Regions from separate parts of the Paenibacillus sp. EB106-04-04-XG159 genome, predicted to be linked through region 2. Evidence: riboswitches for the same ligand, from Rfam matches in the RefSeq annotation. Region 2 holds a riboswitch; each other region holds the start of a gene.
What was found. Region 2 has a riboswitch for cyclic di-AMP ahead of AC3WTP_RS06825 (hypothetical protein). Riboswitches for the same ligand answer to the same signal wherever they lie in the genome.
Positions count from the first base shown of each region.

Region 1: it holds a riboswitch for cyclic di-AMP, as region 2 does, so the genes downstream of both, AC3WTP_RS05830 (KamA family radical SAM protein) here and AC3WTP_RS06825 (hypothetical protein) in region 2, are expected to answer to the same signal.
Region 3: it holds a riboswitch for cyclic di-AMP, as region 2 does, so the genes downstream of both, AC3WTP_RS21040 (resuscitation-promoting factor) here and AC3WTP_RS06825 (hypothetical protein) in region 2, are expected to answer to the same signal.

Region 1 covers NZ_JBYTDY010000003.1:347,962-352,413, reverse strand. The annotation lists gene AC3WTP_RS05840 (cobyric acid synthase) at 1-598, shown strand, start outside; gene AC3WTP_RS05835 (DUF2179 domain-containing protein) at 696-1,211, shown strand; cyclic di-AMP (ydaO/yuaA leader) riboswitch at 1,345-1,475, shown strand; gene AC3WTP_RS05830 (KamA family radical SAM protein) at 1,762-2,853, shown strand; gene AC3WTP_RS05825 (betaine/proline/choline family ABC transporter ATP-binding protein) at 2,963-4,138, shown strand; gene AC3WTP_RS05820 (ABC transporter permease) at 4,138-4,452, shown strand, end outside.
Region 2 covers NZ_JBYTDY010000004.1:195,151-199,602, reverse strand. The annotation lists gene kdpB (potassium-transporting ATPase subunit KdpB) at 1-146, opposite strand, end outside; gene kdpA (potassium-transporting ATPase subunit KdpA) at 246-1,922, opposite strand; gene kdpF (K(+)-transporting ATPase subunit F) at 1,964-2,041, opposite strand; cyclic di-AMP (ydaO/yuaA leader) riboswitch at 2,308-2,474, opposite strand; gene AC3WTP_RS06825 (hypothetical protein) at 2,513-2,923, opposite strand; cyclic di-AMP (ydaO/yuaA leader) riboswitch at 3,035-3,266, opposite strand; gene AC3WTP_RS06820 (CgeB family protein) at 3,592-4,452, opposite strand, start outside.
Region 3 covers NZ_JBYTDY010000023.1:51,731-56,182, forward strand. The annotation lists gene rsmA (16S rRNA (adenine(1518)-N(6)/adenine(1519)-N(6))-dimethyltransferase RsmA) at 1-410, opposite strand, end outside; gene rnmV (ribonuclease M5) at 474-1,034, opposite strand; gene AC3WTP_RS21040 (resuscitation-promoting factor) at 1,189-2,310, opposite strand; cyclic di-AMP (ydaO/yuaA leader) riboswitch at 2,610-2,802, opposite strand; gene AC3WTP_RS21045 (TatD family hydrolase) at 2,995-3,762, opposite strand; gene AC3WTP_RS21050 (HD domain-containing protein) at 3,752-4,452, opposite strand, start outside.

The sequences.
Region 1 (4,452 bases), on a different contig from region 2:
GGGGATACAGCAGGCAATTGAGGTACAGGTTCACCGCAGTGCGAAGCTGGTTGGAATCTGCGGTGGCTATCAAATGCTAGGCAATCTAATAAGTGTTCCAGATGGTGCTGAGGCTGAACCGGGGACGGTCGTGAAGGGCTTGAGTTATCTGCCGATAGAAACGTGCTTCTACGCGGAGAAGAAGATTGAGCGTGTGTATGGCGAGGTAAGTCGAAATCTAACCGACAAGGAACACTTAGTGGGGTTGAAGATAACAGGCTATGAAATTCATATGGGGCGCTCAACGGTAAATATGAGCGAGAAAGCCGCAGGTCCTTTGTTCATACTTCAAGGCGCTGGAGAAGCCTTTGGCGATGGCTATGCCTCGATAGATGGGAAAGCTTGGGGAACGTATGTGCACGGTATATTTCATAATGATCATTTTCGCCGTGCGTGGCTTAATCAGCTGAGGGAAGGGAAGGGTTTATTGCCGCTCAATAGCTGTATTAGCTTTGTGAATCGACAAGAAGAGGCTTTTGACAGGCTGGCTGATACAGTGCGCGAGCATCTGCGAATGGAGCTTCTCTACGACATTGCAGGAATCACTCCTCATGACTAACGGAAACATCATACTTACGACTCCAGGTTTGAAGAAGCGCACTAACGGTTAACGTATGTAATACAACAAATGTATAAACTTGAAGGAGATGTAGGTTATATTTACTATCCTATTATCGATCTTTTGCATACAAATCGTATACGTCGCGTTCTTCACCTTGCGCATGATTCTGACACTGAAAGGCCAAAAGTATTATGCTGCTGTCCTAAGCTGTGTAGAAATTACGATATATGTGCTTGGCTTGAATATGGTTCTGAAATATTTGGATCAGCCGATCAGCCTGATCGTATATGCACTTGGATACGGCTTAGGTGTATTAGCAGGTTCTTGGATCGAAGGGAAGCTAGCGCTCGGATATGTTACGATGCGAGTTATCGTAAACGATCCGTTCAGCGAAGTACCTCAGCATCTGCGTAAATTAGGTTATGGCGTTACCACATGGATTGGTCAAGGTCGCGATGGAGACAGGCTCGTGCTGGAAGTGTTAGCGAGACGCAAGAACCAGAAGAAGTTGTATCAATCGATTATCGAGATTGATTCGAAGGCGTTTGTCATTACACTTGAACCTACTCAATTCCACGGAGGCTTCTGGACTAAAGCGACTAAAGATTAAGTTTAGAGGCGAATATCATAAGTTAAATTTCCTTGATAAGAAAGTGGCGAGCACTCGTTGGGGTGCTCGTATTTTGCATTGCTGGAAAATATTGAGTGGTAATCATGTTGACAATATGTCAATATTCATATAGCATAGAAGTACGCTTAATTCCCAGCAATGGGAAGCGGGGGAACCAATCAGTGGGGCTAGTCGCAGCAATGCGTAGGAAACCATCTTTTCCGAGTCCGTCAGCTAACCTCGTTTGCAGGAGATGGGTCACATCACAATTATGAACATATCACCATGACCCGAATCTTTATTCGGGTTTTATTATTTTGCTGACCCTATTTCACAACAATGACCGATGAGTCATTGTTTGTGTTGGGGTCTTTTTCTGTTGACCCGCAACAGTATTATCTTCTGCAAGCAAGAAAGAACCATTTCCCCCCCCCCGTCTCAGTCAAGACGCATCTAGACTGAATCCAATCACCGATCATCATGATGATCCGCACATCACTTGAAAGAGAAGGACTGAGTAAGCCAATTCTTGAGTAAAGGGGCGATCGTAATGCCGCAACCAAAGTACATTACGCAGATTGATCGAATTACTGCTATTCCCGAGGAGGAGCGCGCTAAGCTCAAACAGATCACGGAGAAATTCGTGTTCCGCGTGAATGATTACTACCTTGGCTTGATCGACTGGAACGATGAACATGATCCTATCCGCAAGCTCGTCATTCCGAATGAAGGAGAGCTGTTGGAGTATGGACGTTGGGATGCATCTGATGAGCATGCCAATTATGTAGCACCTGGATGTCAGCACAAGTATGGAACAACGGCGCTTCTCATTGTATCGGAGGTGTGCGGCGCTTACTGTCGTTATTGCTTCCGTAAACGCTTGTTCCGCAATGATGTGAATGAGGCTTCATTGAATGTAGAGCCGGGCCTAGCTTACATCGAACAGCATCCTGAGATCAACAATGTGCTGCTCACGGGCGGGGATAGCCTTATTCTCTCTACGAAGAAGATTCGTGAGATATTGGAACGTCTTCGCAGTATCGAGCATGTAAAGATTGTGCGATTCGGCTCCAAGCTGCCGGTGTTTAATCCGATGCGGATCTATGAAGATGAAGAGCTGCTTCAGGTGTTTCGTGAGAATTCGAGTGTAGATCAGCGGATCTATGTGATGGCGCACATCAACCATCCGCGAGAGATTACTCTTGAAGCGAAGCGAGCCTTTGATGCACTCCATAGCGCTGGTGTTATCGTGGTGAATCAGACGCCTGTATTAAAGGGGATTAATGATGATCCAGCGGTGTTGAGTGAACTACTTGACCAATTATCATGGGCTGGTGTTACACCGTATTACTTTTTTATCAATCGTCCAGTTGCGGGCAATTCTGACTTTGTCTTGTCCTTGCAGCGTGCATATGAAATTGTGGAGCAGGCGAAGGCACGAACCTCGGGGCTTGGTAAGCGGGTTAGATTGTCCATGAGTCATGCGTCCGGCAAGATTGAGATATTGGCGATCGAAGATGGCAAAGCCTATTTGAAGTTTCATCAATCGAAGAACGGAAATTATGGGAAGTTTATGACTCTGGATTGCCCTGAAGGTGCTTCATGGTTTGATGATCTACCAGGACATGAACGGTACTTATAATCGAGATGGAACATCTAGAAAGAGTCCTGTAGTGATTAGCTTGGCAGGAGAATGTTTAATCGCAAATATTGGGTAAACTGTGATCAATAAAAGTAGAGGTGAGAGGATTATGATTGAATTTAAGCAGGTAAATAAGATTTATGAAGATGGCTTTCAGTCTCTCAAAGATATTAATCTGACGATTAATAAAGGGGAGTTAACTGTACTTATTGGACCGAGCGGCTGTGGTAAATCAACGACGATGAAGCATATCAACAGCCTGATTACCCCCTCCAGTGGAACCATCCTGATTAATGGTGAAGATATCTCCACTCAGAACCCGGTTGAGCTTAGACGCCGAATCGGTTACGTCATCCAAAGTGTTGGCTTATTCCCCCATATGACAATCGCTAAAAATGTCGCCGTTGTTCCTAATCTGATGAAATGGAATCAAAGTAAAATAGATCAGCGTGTAGATGAATTGTTGAACATGGTCAATCTGGATCCGGCAGTTTATCGTGATCGCTATCCTTCTGAATTAAGCGGAGGGCAGCAGCAGCGGATCGGTGTTATCCGCGCTTTGGCCGCGGACCCGGATATTATATTGATGGATGAGCCGTTCAGCGCGCTTGATCCGATCAGCCGTGAGCAGCTGCAGGATGAGCTGGTTCGTCTGCAGGAAGAGTTGCATAAGACGATCATCTTTGTTACGCATGATATGAATGAAGCGATTAAGTTAGCCGATACGATCATCCTCATGAAGGATGGGGAGATTGTGCAGTCTGGATCGCCTGAGACCATACTCCGTTATCCTGCAAATGACTTTGTTCGTACCTTTATCGGACAGAAACAGGTTGAAGATACCGTTCAAGGCGAGCCTATGCGGATGACTGCGGTTGACGATGTTATGGTCACGCAGCCCGCGACGATCTATCCGAATCGCGGCTTGGCAGAAGCGATCAAGATTATGGAGGCGCGCCGAGTGGATACCTTGTTCGTGGTTGACCGCTACCGGAAGGTGCTTGGGATCGTTTCGATTTATCGCGTTCTAAGTGAATTCGGCAGTGAGAACAAGACGGTTCAGGATGTGATGCGTCCGATTGGGTATCAAGTTGCTCCTGGGACCTCGCTGCCTGAAGCAGTAGAGATGATGACGAATCATCGATTATCGAACCTGGCTGTGGTAGATGAAACAGGACGCTTGGCAGGACTGTTGACACGGGGCAGTATCGTCAGCCATCTGAACGAAGTGTACCCGGCTCTCATTGATCAATATGGCAAGAGCCTCGAAGAGGAGGCGAAGTAATGAACGAGCTGTTTACTTTCTTCCAAGAGCGCGGCGGAGACATATTGATTGCGTTGCAGGAGCATCTGACGATCACGTTCATATCCGTATTGCTTGGATGTATCGTATCCATTCCTCTCGGAATCCTGTTAGTGTATAACCGTGTCAAATGGATTAACAGCATCGTGTTCTTCTTGGCCAACCTGCTGCAGACGATTCCGAGCTTGGCTCTGCTCGCTATCCTTATCCCGCTGCTTGGCATCGGCATGAAGCCAACTATAGTTGCCTTGTTTCTCTATTCCATCATGCCGATTCTTCGCAGCACCTATGATGGG
Region 2 (4,452 bases):
GTCAGCAGCAGGGTGATGACGAAGCCCAGCTCGACGATAAACATCATCGGATTCTTAATCATGATCTTCGGATGAAACTTCTTGCACGCTTCGATAGCAGCCTGCTTCAACAAGCCGCCTTGCAGCATGCTCTTACCTGCCTTCATTCCTCGTCCGCTCCCTGTTTCATATGGAGTCTGATTATTAATAGGCATTGATGCCTTCATTGTTATTCCTCCTTGAGCCTTACCCTGTTCATCTCTCGTTTATTTCCACAGTGTCAGATGTTCTGCGACCGGTCCCAGCACAATCGCAGGGAAGAATGTCAGTGCGCCCACAATAAGGGTGCAGCCGACAAAGATTATGCCGAAAGTTGCCGTATTCGTACGGAAAGTCCCGCTCGTCACAGGAACAGGCTGCTTCTTAGCCATCGAGCCTGCTACCGCGAGCAGCAGCACCATGGAGAGGAAGCGTCCCAAGAACATGACACTGCCAGTCGCAATATTCCAGAAAGCTGTCGCATCTCCTAAACCTTCAAAGCCTGAGCCGTTGTTGGCAGCAGAAGAGGTGAATTCGTACAATGCCTGCGTTAAACCGTGGAATCCAGGATTGCTCAAGGTATCCGCTTGGGTCATCAATGCTACTGCTGCTGGGAACAGAATGAGCAGCGGATGAATAATTAACGTTACGGCGATCAGCTTCATCTCGCGGCTCTCCAGCTTGCGCCCGAGAAATTCCGGTGTACGGCCGACCATGAGACCGGATAGAAACACCGCGATCATCGCATACATGAGAACGTTGACGAAGCCTACTCCCATACCGCCGAATATGGTGTTCAGCATCATATTCGCAAGCGGGATCAATCCGCCTAGAGGGGTCATCGTATCATGCATATTATTAACTGCCCCCGTCTCGGAAGCTGTTGTAACGACAGAATATAGAGCGGACTGCGCTACGCCGAAGCGCACCTCCTTGCCCTCCATGCTCGGCCCTTCAATGCCTGCCTGATGCATAACGGGATTGCCAGCCTGTTCAGCCGTTACGGATAAGCCGGTCATCACCACAAACATGATGAGCATCGCGACGAACAGCGTCCTGCCTTCCTTGGCGTTTCCAGCCATCTTGCCGTAAGCAAACGGCGTAGCTGTCGTCACGAGCAGCATCAAGATCATCTGCAGCGTATTGCTTAATGCATTCGGGTTCTCAAGCGGATGCGTTGAGTTCGGGCCATAGAAGCCGCCTCCGTTGTTGCCGAGCTCTTTAATCGCTACAAATGAGGCTACGGGACCACGCACAATCGTCTGCTCTTCTCCCTGCAGTGTCGTTACCGTTTCGCTTGGCGACAAGGTCTGAGGCACTCCCCATGCTGCGAACAGCACAGTTGCTACAATTGCGATCGGCATGAGCACCCGAGTAATCGATCGAACCATATCAACGAAGAAGTTGCCCATCGGTCTGCCGGTCAGCCCGCGAATAATTGCAAATACGAGCGCAAGGCCAGTCGCCGGAGAAGTAAACATGAGGAATACGATGGCAACCATCTGCGACAAGTAAGATAAACCCGTTTCACCGCTGTAGTGCTGCAGATTCGTATTCGTCATAAAGCTAATCGCTGTATTAAAGGCCAAGCTGGGCTCCATGTTCGGAACACCGCTTGGATTCAACGGCAGGTAAGCCTGCACTCGAAAGATTGTATACGTGATTCCGATCATTACTACATTCGTAAGCACGAGAGCCATCGCATATCCCTTCCAGCTCTGATTGACTTCTCGTATCCCGAATATCTTGAACAAGAAGCGATCAACTGGACCAAGAATGCGGTCGCCTGGCAGCGGAGCCCCTTCGCTATTGAACACCTTCGCCAAATAATGCCCTACCGGTCGCGCCAGCAAAATAACGATCACAATCGTAATACCAATAGATAACCAGCCCAAAGCTGTCATTGTGCAGCTCCACCTTTCTCGCTTATAACCCCTATAGGAATCTAGAATTTCTCAGGTTTAACCAATGCGTAGCCAAGATAGACAAACAGTGCCGCTACAAGCACTCCCAGTGCGATCATCATGACGTTCACCTCGCTAATCAGCTTTCTAATTCAGAAGCGCTCCATCGATATACGATATACACGATCGAGGACAACAGCCCTAGCAGCGCGACCATAATGACATCCAACACAGTCTTCACACCCCTTTAGAATCGAATGAACCAGGTTCCACCTAATTTCAGCGCCGAATCGCAAAAAAACCGCACGGAAAGAGGGGGTCCTCTTCCCATGCGGTTATCTAGTCACAGCTATAGAAAGCCGGACATACTGCACGACGAAAGAAGGCTGCCTCTATGGACGCTTACGAGGTTAGCTGACGGATTCGGGCGCATGAGTCGCCCTACTCGGCTGGCTGCCGAGATTCACCCCTGCATGACAGAGCATTACTCACTCTGACATGCCTAATTGGTTCCCCCGCTCCCCTGCAACAGGGATTAAGCGATGAGCTTGGCCTTGGCTCTATGAAATTAGGATCAACCTATAGCTCTGCTAACTAATCAGATCATTCAGCAGAAACGATACCTGTTCGGATTGTGTGTACAATACCATATCCGCTCCGAGCAGCCGATAGATCGATCTTGGATTATGATGCTTCGTAATGACCACGATACTGTCTGTGGTCCAAGGTCGACAGTGCTTCAACAACCGACAGGTCAACGCAAAGCTCGTTTCAAATAAATAAATACGTCCTACTCGCCCCAAGGGCTGAGAGTCTGCCAGTGACTTGGATGTGTTGATGCGCCAAATATTTGTCACACCAAGCTGTTTCATCCGGGTAACGCACTGGGCATTGTTAACAACTGCGGCAACCGGGATTCCGGCGCCCTTAATCGATCGAACGAAGTCTACTCCCATTGCATTAGGAGCGAATACCGCAATGGTCCGATCTCTGTCATACATGATCCTCACTACCTCCTAAAATGTCCGCAAACGCATCATTCATTCGGGTAAGAGGCTGATCTGCATGCGCTGTATCTAATGTACCTGATGCTTCATGTACTTTAGCCTAAACGCGCCTCTCCTCGGACGCTTACGAGGTTAGCTGTCGGGTTCGGAATCGAAGAGTCGCCCTACTGGTTGAAGCGACAATTCACATGCCTATCGTGAATATGTCCTTAACCGGATTCACCCCAGCGAATAACATCCGCTTCGCAGCTTCAATCATCATGCGGCTGCAAGCTATACTATTCGCGATAATGGTTCCCCCGTTTCCGCATTACGCGGAATTCAGCGATGAAATCGCAACGGCTGTGATCAATTGCTGAAATGTATCTTACGCCTCCCGCAACCTTTATGTAAACGAAACCGAAAGCTGCTATTGAATTATTAAGGCTAGATTCATGTGACTAATCACACACAATCTTCTATTTTCATATTCACAGCTATGTCTTGCTCGTTTAATCTAGCGATTATCAGATCGATAAAGCATAAAGCAGATAATCTAAGAATGAACTGGTTGTAATCGTTTTTTCGACATAAAGTCATAGTTTAGCGCTCCAACCACCTATTTTTTCCACAACATGCAAAACCGCCGCTCGGAAGGTCCGCGCGACGGCTCTCAACTTAAACTAAGATCCATATATAGTTCCGAACAGCTGATTGAGCCGATGAGCATAAGTATGCTCACGCAGTGTGCGTGCAAGGCCGCGCAGCGCAATCTCACGGCGTTCTTCCTCATGCTTTAAATAATAATCAATCTTCTGAAGCATTTCTTCCGGCGAGTTATAGGTCTCAATCTCTACTCCTGGGGTGTAGAATCGCGATAGATCACTGCGCACATCTGTCAACTGCAGTGTTCCGCAGCCCAGGATTTCAAACGTGCGCGGATTAGGTGAAACGCCGACAATCTGTGCCGAATTGCTATTAAAGGTATCATCATCATGCGAGCGATGCATGTTAATCACGATCTTCGTTACATTGTACATTTCAGCTGTTTCTTGCGGGGTAAGCCAACGACCAAGATCAACCTTTTGCTTATGTTGGCGGTACCTGGCTACACGATCCCACCAAATTCCAGAGATTCGAGTGTCATAGGACATAAGCCTCGGGAAGATCGGATCTAAGAAGCGCACTCGATTCCAATAAGCAGTGCCGATGAAGCATACCTCACGCAATCTGCCGCTCGAAGTGGTCCTAGGCTGAAAATGTCCGGGATATACACCGAACGGCAAGTAATGTACATTCGCACAGCCAATGGATTGATAGAAGCTGACACAGTTCATTTCCAGGGTGAAAATAAAATCATAATGCTGCACCACATTCTTCATAATATCTGTATAGTAAGGATCATCCGTCAACCAGATTGCTGTGCGAATTCCGATCGCTCTCAGCTCGTTCAATTGCTCCACTGGAAGCTCCATCCCGTCCAGCACAAGGACGAGGTCCGGTCTGACAAGAGCCGCCGTGGAAGCTACTGCATCCTTCGACCC
Region 3 (4,452 bases), on a different contig from region 2:
GTCGTAACGTAATAGGGGAGGTTCGCTACTACGCTGACCTTCTCAATCGAATGGAAGCAGTCCGCAAACAGTTGTTTGAGGTCCACCTTCAGTACATCGCCGTGCACCACGTTTACATTTGTATAGGGCTCCAGTACGTCATCAAGTATAGGAATAAGCCTCTGATCGATTTCTACAGCGGCTACGGAGCCCGCTAGACGAGCTAACTGTTCTGTTAAGGCACCTATCCCCGGTCCTATCTCCAGAGCCCCAGTATGTTCGTCCAGCTCGGCTGCTTGCACGATCCGCCGCATGATGTTCATATCGATCAGAAAGTTCTGACCCAAGCTCTTCTTAAAGGAGAAACCGTGCTTGCGTATAATTTCCTTCGTCCGCGACGGCGTGGCAATATCCATTGCGCCTTTTGTCATGATTAGTCCTGCCTTCCTCTAACATCTATATCTCATACCAGTCACATGCGTAATGCTTATGTGTTATTGTCGTTCATTACGATCGAGCTCACTCAATTCTTGCAATGCATGCTCAAATTCCTCACGAGTAATCTGAAAGGCTGTGCATCGCTTCAAGAATTGCTTCGCATTGCAGTATCCGATCCCTAATAACTCACCTAGCTTCATTCTGCGTTCTGATGAGCCCTCAAGCGCTGTTAAACCCGCTGCAATGAGATCGCTCCAGGTGAGCACTGCACCTTCCGGTGAGGGCATCTCTGTACGTACATTCGCCAAAGCCTGTCTGATTGCCTCAGGGGACGCATTCTCCACTCCGATGTCACCCTTCGCCAACGCTTCCCGCTTCGTTATAAACGCATGCTTGCAGCCCGGAACGCGCCCTGCAATCGCCTTGCGAATCCGTTCGCCTGGGAAGTCGGGATCCGTAAAGATAATAACCCCTCGCCGTTCCTGCGCAATAGCAATGCGCTTAAACGTCATTTCGTTCAAAGCAGATCCGCCGGTCTCGATCGTATCGGCTTCTACTGCTCGCTTGATGGCAACCGTGTCATCTCGACCTTCTACCACGATTACTTCTCGGATCACTGCTGACCACCCTTTCTATGCCCTGACCGAGCTGTATGAAAAAACACAAAAGAAGAGGGGGATCCCCTCTTCTTAGCATGACATAAACAGTTATGAATTACTATATCATAAGTACACAGCCGCAATCTACCTCGAGTATGTCCGAACCGACGGCTTAGTTGGCCTCTGGTTTAACAGGACCGATAACATAAACCGTGTTTCCTTTTTTGCGCCCAAAACGTTTTACTTCCTTGGAACTGTCATAATAGATATCGACGATTTTTCCTTTGACGGCACCGCCCGTGTCTTCCGCACGGTAGAAGCCATAACCTTCGATATATACCCACCAGCCAAGAGGTATCACATCGGGGTCTACAGCAATCGTTCGACCTTCAGTAACCTTGGTTCCGGATGCTGTCTTCGCCCCTGGGGAGCCCTTCTCTTCTGTATAAGCAGTCAACTGCACATTAGTAAGTTTCTTTTTGTAGTCAAAGCCCATATCGTCCTTTACCTTCTGCTCGGTATCATGGCTCTTGGCTGACAATACCGCAACTTCCGGCTCCTTCTTCGTACCGTAAGCAACAACCTGGTCAACTTGCTTGGCTTGAACTGTCTTGCCAACCATCTGCGAAAGAACAAGCTTGCCATCTTCATAAACCTGCTCGATCTGCTGTACGACTAGACCATTTTGACCCTTCTTAACCGTCTTGGTTGAACCTTTTTTCAGATTCGGATCAGCTTGCTTTACAACTTGAAACGGAACTTCAACTGGGCGCTGTACAATATCCTTGGTCACACGGACCACTTTGATGCCCATATCAGACTTTATAGCTGTGTCTACGCTTGGATACACTTTGTCCATCTCGGTCAACGAGACATTAGCCTCATCCAAGACATGCTTCACATCGTACTCTGTCGTGTACAATGTTTTCGTTTGTCCGTCTACCGTTAAATGAACAGGTTCCGCGCGATCTATGATGATTTTAGTTCCGTCTTCTACTTCTGCTGTAAGCTCCACTGATACTTCATCATGTGTTCCTACGGTAATCGCGTGCTCATCCAAAACCTCGCGTACCGTATCCTGTCTCGTTTCAAGCTTCATCAACTGCCCGTCGACGAATACTGATACCGTATTCTTCGAGTAGCTGAAACCGACCAGGACACTGACTACTGTTATAGCGATAGCAACTACAGCAATTACTGAAATAATTCGCACATTTTCATGCTTCCACTGCATTGCGAGTGACTTGCTGGATGATCGGGGATCATGGGGTTCGTTGTTCACGATGTTTCCCATTTCTCGGTCCTCCTTCATAGTCCCGCCGTCAAGAATGCTGCATGATTGCTTCTGACGCGACTATTGGTGATATGATGTTGAACAAGCTTGTGCCGGCTTGTTCTTCATACCAACCCCAGTAACGGTTCCTTCCTCACCTTTGCTTCTTCTAACCTATGAATAGGTTAGCACGATTATGCGAGTTTCTATTACTCACAGTCTCGGAGCTGATAAAAACGAAAAGAAGCCTAACTTAAGAGGATTCTCTCTTATGGCTTCTTAGATGACCCAAACAGACAACCCATTTAGGACTCAAGACGAGGACCTCTCTCCATACGCTTGCGAGGTTAGCTGTCGGGTTCGGGCGCTGAGAGTCGCCCTATCCGTTCGAACCGGCTCATGGCTCGGTCGCTCGGAACTCACCCCTAGGATACACTCCGCATCGGTGTGGCACTGACCGATGGCATGTGGTTCCCCCGCTCTCTTGTTTCAGAGACTCAGCGTTACTGGTTGGTTGGAACAATATTCAAGTTCAATCGAACTTCTGTGAGTCATCATATCGTGTTTATTACAAAGTTGTAAAGATCGAATCAATTTCGTTTTTCGGTAAAAAGGGTTAAAATAAAGTTACATTCGGCCGTTTTGATAAAGAAATCCATTTAAATTTTGGCGTAGAACTTTATATCACCTGTTTTTCTTCGTTTTTCAACGCATGTCAAAACATGTAAGGGCGTTGTCGGTCGTTTTTTTGCAAAATTCTTCAAAATCTAACTCTTTTATTCCAGCTGCTTCCTCTGCTACAAGACGTACATAAGCAGATTCATTTCGCTTTCCACGATATGGATGAGGTGTCAGATAGGGACTGTCCGTTTCAACCAATAAGCGGTCCATCGGTACTTGCTTCAAAACTTCCTTAGGCTGCTTGGCATTCTTGAATGTGATCGGGCCTCCAAATGAAATATAAAACCCCATATCCATACACATCTTCGCTGTTTCCCAACTGCCAGAGAATGAGTGCATGATGCCGCCCACATCCTTCGCTTTCTCTTCACGGAGAATGCGTATCACATCTTCATGAGCATCCCGGTTGTGAATGATGATTGGCATCTTCAGCTCACGGGCCAGACCAATCTGCTGGCGGAATACTCGCTGCTGAACATCCTTAGGGGAAGTGTCCCAATAGTAATCAAGTCCAATCTCACCGATGGCAACAACCTTCTCATGTTCAGTCAGCTTTGCTATCCAATCGATATCGGACTTCTCCATTGTAATAGCATCCGTCGGATGCCAGCCAACTGCCGCATATATAAATGGGTACTTCTCAGCAAGTTCCATTGTCGTAGGAATCGTTTCTCGATTAAAGCCCACGTTTACCATGCGAGTTACGCCTTGTTCCACTGCGCGAGCAATGACCAGTTCGCGATCTTCATCAAATGCTTTATTATCCAAATGCGTGTGTGTGTCAAATATCATGCTCACTTGCCCCTTCCATTTCCCTCATTAACAGACTTCGAATTGATGGCGACAGCTCATTGGCTAATGATCTGATCTTATCCATTGGGAAGTATATAACATATTTGCCGCGGTGGATTCCGCTAATAGAACGGATAATATCGGAACGCTTAGACAGCTCCACCAATTGCTGATTACGATCCAGCAGCATAATGTGCTGCAGGGTCGGCTCCTCCCCTGACCGATACACATCGTACGGCTTATCCGTGGGGGAGTCAAACCATAGATCATAAGCAGGATCTAAGCCGATTCTGCGCCATTCCTGTTCCAGCTCTTCGCAAAATGACTGATCTAATCCATCTACCTCTACATATTTATACAATTTACGTTCCATAAATCGTTGGCACAAGTCTGCAAGCCGCTCATCCTTCTCCTGCATCCATTGTGAGAACATTGCTTGAACAAATGCTTCATCTAATTGAACATATTGTGACGCTGTTATTCTTCCCTCAAATAAAGCATCTAGCGGAGGCAAGAAATAACGAAACTCATATCCATCGTGATACAGTTCGGTCGCTCGTCTGAAGATGAGTCGCAATAACAGCTCAGAGCTGCGTGTAACTGGGTGGAAATACACCTGCCAGTACATCTGATATCGTGACATTAAGTAATGCTCTACAGCATGCATTCCGCTCTCCTTCACCACGATAC